One region of the Microbacterium sp. PI-SA-G genome, then DNA from elsewhere that is predicted to be linked to it. Evidence: predicted binding sites of a transcription regulator. Region 1 holds the regulator's gene; the other holds the start of a gene.
What was found. Region 1 encodes LexA, which represses DNA repair genes until DNA is damaged. Its sites were predicted from a motif close to TCGAACANNTGTTCGA; they were not measured.

Region 1 (3,406 bases):
GGGCGTGATCGTGTAGTCGGGCTGGCGAACGCCAGGGACCCATCGGGCGCCGGTGCCCTGCGCGATCAGGGGGTACATGGAGTACGTGGGGGTAAAGCTGAAGGCCGTGCGCCCCGGCCCGCCGAACGCCTGCAGGATGTGCTGCAGGACCTCGTTCGATCCGTTGCCGGCCCAGATCTGGCTCGCGTCGAGTCCGTGTCCGAGGTACGCGGCGAAGCCCTCGCGCAGAGGGGTGAATTCGCGGTCGGGGTAGCGGTTCACGTCACGGATGGCGACAGCGATCTCGTCGAGGATGTCGCTGGCGACCTCGTCGGGCACCGGATGGGTGTTCTCGTTGACGTTGAGCGCGATCGGCAGAGGCGCTTGCGGGGCTCCGTACGGGGTCAACCCGCGGAGATCGTCGCGGAGCGGCAGGGCATCGAGAGAAGCGGTCACCCTTCCCATGCTAGAACGCCCACGGCTGCACAGGGACCGGCGTGACCTTCGAGGTCAGTCCTCGTACTGTGCGGGGATCGAGATCTGCTGGCCGATCTGGATCTCGCCGCTCGGCAGCGCATTCAGGCGGGTGATCTCTCCGATGACCTCACGCGGGTCGGCCGCGGGTGCGACCTCGCTCGCGATCGACCAGAGCGTGTCGCCCGGCAGCACCGTGACGGTGGTGAAGCTCGCGGTGGCCGCGGCCGTCTCGTCGCCCGAGGCGATCGCGCTCCCGCCGCTGATCGCCGCGAAGGCGAGTCCGCCGGCGAGCGGCAGGGCCGCGAGAGCGAGCATCACGCGGCGACCACGCACGGTCAGCCGGAGGCGCGTCGCCGGACGAACCGGACGGGCTGCTGCGGTGCCGAAGGTGATGGTGCTCATGGTGTGCTCCTCTGCGTCGTCCTCCCTGTCGGGAGGATCACCACCCGCCGTGAGGCCGGTGGAAGTTGGCGTAGCGTTCGCATTCAGCACTCGGCCGGGAGGACTGGATGCGAAGCTACGTTCCGAAGGTATCTTCGATTTCGAACATCTGTCAAGCTTTCTTCGAAACCGCACTCGCGAATCGGACGACACGCTCGAACAGATCTTCCAGATCCCGTCGTTTCTCGGATACGGTTTCGATGAACACACCCCACCACGGGCCACCGACATTCCGAGAGCGGCGTCGGGAACGCGTACCGAAGGAGCACCATGAGCGAGAACTCAGCCCTCGAAGCCGAGGCACCGCGTACGCGTCGTCGCAAGAACCTGAGCCCCAAGCAGCTCGCGATCCTCGAGGTCATCCAGAACTCGATCGCGAAGCACGGCTATCCGCCGAGCATGCGCGAGATCGGTGACGCCGTCGGCCTCAAGTCGCTCTCGAGCGTCACGCATCAGCTCGGCCAGCTCGAGCTGAGCGGCTACCTGCGCCGCGACCCGGGCAAGACCCGTGCCATGGAGGTGCTGATCGACCTGCCCGGCAGCAGCGGCGAGAACCCCGCAGACGTGGCCACGCCCGTCGGCGACGCCGCGATGGTGCCGCTGGTGGGCCGCATCGCCGCCGGCGTCCCGATCACCGCCGAGCAGCAGGTCGAGGAGATCTTCCCGCTTCCGCGGCAGCTCGTCGGCAAGGGAGACCTGTTCATGCTGAAGGTCTCGGGCGAGTCGATGATCGACGCCGCGATCTGCGACGGCGACTGGGTCGTCGTTCGCTCGCAGAACAGCGCCGAGAACGGTGAGATCGTCGCCGCAATGCTCGACGACGAGGCGACCGTGAAGACGTTCCGCCGCCGCGACGGCCACACGTGGCTGCTGCCGCGCAACTCCGCCTTCGAGCCGATCCTCGGCGACGAGGCCACGGTGCTCGGAAAGGTCGTCGCGGTCCTGCGCTCGGTCTGAGCTCGTATCTCCCCGCGTGCGTCCGCGGAGCTGCACCTAGGCTCGAAACATGAGTTCGCCCTCCGGGTCCTGGCCGTCTCCCTTCTCTGCGCAAGCGGTCGCCTCGTCGTCCCCACGCATCGACGGCTCGCGTTTCGTGGGGTCCGAGATCTGGTGGGGCGAGTCTGTTCCCGCAGAAGGCGGGCGCTTCACGGTGCGCAGCTCGTCGGGTGCTGAAATCCTCCCGGCACCACGAAGCGCTCGCTCACGCGTGCACGAGTACGGCGGAGGCGCGTGGACGGCGGATGCCGACGGCATCCTCTACTTCGTCGACGCGGGCGATCAGCGTGTCCACCGGCTCGCGCCGGGTGGAGCGCCCGTTCCCCTCACGGCCCCGGGGCCCGCGCATGGAGGTCTGCGGCTGCAGGGCGGGCGCCTGCTCGCCGTGCGCGAGGATCTCACGCACGAGCCGCACCGGCGGGCGGTCATCGATATCCCCACCGACGGCTCGGCCGCCGATGACCCGTCGCTCGTCCGCGTGTTCGCGGAGGGGACCGGGTTCTTCGCGCACCCCGCGCTCTCGCCCGACGGCCGCCGTATCGCCTGGGTCGAATGGAGCGGACGTCGGATGCCCTGGCAGTCGGCCCAGCTGCGCCTCGCAGCCCTCGACGATGAGGAGCTTCCCGACATTCCGACCCGTACCGCCCTCCAGCCCGAATGGCTGACCGACGACCTCCTGCTGTTCGCCGACGGTCACGATGACCGTTGGACCCTGCACACCGTGTCGTTGGGAGAGCTCGCTGACGGCGGGCGCCCGACCCCGCTCTCCCCGACCGACGCCGACACCGGCTACGGCCTCTGGGTGCTCGGCAACCGGTGGTACCGACCTCTCGACGACGGACGCGTCGTGGCCGTGCGCACGAACGGCCGTGATGCCATCGACGTCATCTCGACCGATGGCTCGTCCCGCGCACTCGACGTCCCCGCGGACGGCCACGTGAGTGTGGACGACGTCGACGGCGCACGCGTGCTGCTGAGCGGCAACGGATCCGCCGTCGCACCCGGGGTGTGGTGCGTCGACGTCGACTCCGGAGAGGTTCTCACCGTCGCGGGCGGCGCCCCGGTCGACGATCAGTGGATGCCGACGGCCCGCCCCTTCACGGTGGACGGCGCGCACGGACCGGTACACGCCTTCGACTATGCCCCCGCAAATCCGTCGGCTTCCGCCCCCGCCGACGAACTCCCGCCGTACATCGTGTTCGTGCACGGCGGTCCGACAGCACACGTGACCGGGGCCTCGTCGGCGGCGATCGCGTTCTACACGAGCCGAGGCATCGGCGTGCTCGATGTGAACTACGGCGGCTCCACCGGCTACGGTCGCGCCTACCGCGAACGGCTGGATGGTCAATGGGGCGTGGTCGATGTCGATGACGTGATCGCCGCCGCCCGCGGCCTGGCCGACGCCGGACTCGCCGATCCCGCCCGCATCGCCATCCGCGGCGGTTCAGCCGGCGGGTGGACCGTGCTGTCGGCTCTGGTGCGCGGCGGGGTCTTCGCCGCCGGCATCAGCCGC
Region 2 (3,406 bases), 790 kb from region 1:
GCCGCTCCCCCGCGTGCTGGATGCCGCTCGCTGGGGCTCCCGGCGTCGGGCTCGCCGCGTGATTCTTGCGGTCGCAACGGCACGACCCGATCGACGGGCTCGGAATCGACGAGCGACATTCCGCCCGCCGGGCGCGGTGCATCGGCCTGGGCATCTGACAGTGCAGGAGCGTCATCGCCCGGAGGCACAGCGGCGCCGCCGAACAGCGGGATGACGGGGGCGAGCTTCTCCTGTGCGGAGCGCGACCCGCCCCCGTTCTCCTCAGTCATGATCAGGCCGGACGACGCTCGGCGAGCTCGTCTGTCGCAGGAGCGGCCGGCGCCTGCGGTCCGATGCCCAGCTTCTGCTTGATCTGGGTCTCGATCGCCAAGGCGACGTCGGGGTTGTTCAGGAGGAAATTACGCGCGTTCTCCTTGCCCTGTCCGAGCTGATCGCCGTCGTAGGTGTACCACGATCCGGACTTCTTGACGATGGCGTGCTCGACACCGAAGTCGATCAGGCTGCCCTCTCGCGAGATTCCGATGCCGTAGAGGATGTCGAACTCCGCCTGCTTGAACGGCGGCGCCATCTTGTTCTTGACGACCTTGACGCGGGTGCGGTTACCCACCGCGTCGGTGCCGTCCTTCAGCGTCTCGATCCGGCGGATGTCGAGGCGGACGGAGGCGTAGAACTTCAGCGCCTTACCGCCAGCGGTGGTCTCGGGGGAACCGAAGAACACACCGATCTTCTCGCGCAGCTGGTTGATGAAGATCATGGTGGTGTTCGTCTGGTTGAGGCCACCGGTGAGCTTGCGGAGTGCCTGCGACATCAGGCGAGCCTGGAGACCCACGTGCGAGTCGCCCATCTCTCCCTCGATCTCGGCACGCGGCACGAGCGCGGCCACGGAGTCGATCACGATGAGGTCGATGGCACCTGAACGCACCAGCATGTCGGCGATCTCGAGCGCCTGCTCTCCCGTGTCGGGCTGGGAGACGAGCAGGGCGTCGATGTCGACGCCGAGCTTGGCCGCGTAGTCGGGGTCGAGCGCGTGCTCGGCGTCGATGAACGCGGCAATTCCGCCGGCGCGCTGCGCGTTGGCGATCGCGTGCAGCGTCAGAGTGGTCTTACCCGAGGATTCCGGTCCGTAGATCTCGACGATGCGGCCTCGCGGCAGTCCGCCGACACCGAGAGCGACATCGAGGGCGATAGAGCCGGTGGAGATGACGGCGACAGGAGCACGCTCATCGCTGCCCAGCCGCATGACCGAGCCCTTGCCGAATTGACGATCGATCTGGGCGAGTGCGGTCTCGAGGGACTTCTCGCGGTCTGCGGGTGATGGCATGATGTGCTTCTCTCTGCTCGCGTGATGCCGCCTGTAGGCTGCCGCGGCACTCCCGAGTGGGAGCAACTCTCCGGCAAGGCGTATGGCTCAACGGCCATGTATTCACCGTACGAGGGGCCACCGACATCAGGTCGACGGGACCACCGAACAGTGGAGAACACGGTTGTTTGACCACTTGTGCAGAACACTACGCCCGCTTCGAACGAATATTCGACGACACGCCGACAGAGTGGCGGGATTGTCCGGACCATTCGAACAGGCAGATGTCAGCGTCGCCGGGGCTCCAAGCGACCGGCACCGTAGCGACGCGCCTCCGGCACATCCATCTCGGTGCAGAGTGCAAGCCAGATATCGCGCGGCGGAACGCCGGCGTCCAAGGCTTCCTCTGCCGTGCGGGTCTCGAGTGCGGAGAGGACGAGGTCGCTCACGAGAGACGGAGCCTGCCCGCCGAACTCGCCGTCGACCGCTCTCAGGAACTCGCTACGACGCATTCCGGACCGTGACGAACGGGCTCAGCGGAGCGAGAACTCGGGCTCGACCGACGCCACGAGGTCGTCGGGGACGACATCCGGGAAGACCTGGATGCCCTCGAGGACCGAGATACGGTCACCGACCTCGCGCATGATCGTCGAGATGGGAACGTCGAGTGCATCAGCGACCGAGGCGAGAATCTCGCTCGATGCTTCTTTCTGACCACGCTCGACCTCACTGAGGTATCCGAGAGCGACGGATGCCTTGCTGGCGACCTGACGAAGGGTGCGCCCCTTCTGCAGGCGGAAGTCCCTCAGCACATCGCCGATTTCCTGTCGTACGAGAATCATCGGAACCTCCTCTCCGTTCGAGTTGCCGGATATATCTCCGACGAGACGGCCAGTCTAATACGCCCGACCTGCACAGAATCTACTGTTTCACTCTGTGGTTTAAATGTGAACACGTAAGAAATAACGGTGCTGAGCCTTCACCTATTCCCGAGGACTTTCACGACCGCCGCCAGCACGGCATCCACCGTCGCCGCGCGGATCTGGTCCCGATTCCCCTCGAGCTGGAGCGACACCGTCGTGGTCGCCTCCGGAGTGACCACGCCGACATGAACGGTGCCGACGGGCTGACCGTCCGGGGACTCCGGACCGGCGATCCCCGTGGTCGAGATGCCCACGTCAGCGGCGATGCCATCGATCGCCACCGCCCGCCGCACGCCGTCGGCCATCTGTCGTGCCACCTCGGGATGCACCGGCCCTTCAGCGGAGAGGAGCTCGGCGTCGACGCCGAGCAGCGACGTCTTCAGCGGCGTCGCGTAGGCGACCACCGCGCCGCGCAGCACGGACGACGCACCCGAGACGGAGACCAGCGCCGCGCTGACGGCTCCTCCGGTGAGCGACTCCGCGACCCCAAGAGTCCAGCCACGACGGCGCAGCGCCTCGAGAGCCGTGGCAGCGGTCGAATCGGTCATGACCGCGAGCGGGCCCCGCGGACCTGCGCCACGATGTAGTCGATCCCGCTCGCGACGGTCAGGATCAGCACCACGACCATCAGCACGGCCGTGATCAGGGTCCACGGTTCGAGCCCGATGACCACATGCAGGGGCAGAAGCGCCCAACCCAGCGCCACCGCTTGCACAGCCGTCTTCAGCTTGCCCATCCATGCGGCCGCGACCACGTGCTCGCGGGCCACCACGAGCCGATGCACCGTGATGCCCCACTCGCGAATCAGGATCACGAGGACGATCCACCACTGCACCTCGCCGAGGATCGCGAGTCCGATGAACCCCGAGCCCGTGAGCAGCTTGTCGGCGATCGGGTCCCACAGCTTGCCGAAATCGCTCACGATCTCGTAGCGCCGGGCGAGGTAGCCGTCCACCCAGTCCGTGGAGATGGCGACGATGAAGAGGATGCCTGCGGCCCAGCGGATGCCGGGCTGAGGGAGACCGTACGTGCCGCCGAGAAGCAGCAGCACGAAGAACACCACCGCGAGCGGGATGCGCGCGACGGTGATCGCGTTGGGAAGCTGAGGATGGATGGCCATCAGTCTCGACCCGTCAGTCCCCAGGCGTCGTCGTCGCCCTCAGCCTCGACGACCGGCAGTCCG

Region 2: the regulator LexA is predicted to act here: its motif matches at 1,520-1,535, upstream of recA (recombinase RecA).

Annotation. Positions count from the first base shown of each region.
Region 1 covers NZ_CM170103.1:3,687,725-3,691,130, reverse strand. The annotation lists gene AC2D10_RS18250 (histidinol-phosphate transaminase) at 1-444, opposite strand, end outside; gene AC2D10_RS18245 (LysM peptidoglycan-binding domain-containing protein) at 490-858, opposite strand; gene lexA (transcriptional repressor LexA) at 1,168-1,854, shown strand; gene AC2D10_RS18235 (dipeptidyl-peptidase 5) at 1,904-3,406, shown strand, end outside.
Region 2 covers NZ_CM170103.1:750,827-754,232, forward strand. The annotation lists gene AC2D10_RS03850 (regulatory protein RecX) at 1-269, opposite strand, end outside; gene recA (recombinase RecA) at 272-1,321, opposite strand; gene AC2D10_RS03860 (DUF3046 domain-containing protein) at 1,588-1,812, opposite strand; gene AC2D10_RS03865 (helix-turn-helix domain-containing protein) at 1,834-2,142, opposite strand; gene AC2D10_RS03870 (CinA family protein) at 2,280-2,771, opposite strand; gene pgsA (CDP-diacylglycerol--glycerol-3-phosphate 3-phosphatidyltransferase) at 2,768-3,343, opposite strand; gene AC2D10_RS03880 (FtsK/SpoIIIE family DNA translocase) at 3,343-3,406, opposite strand, start outside.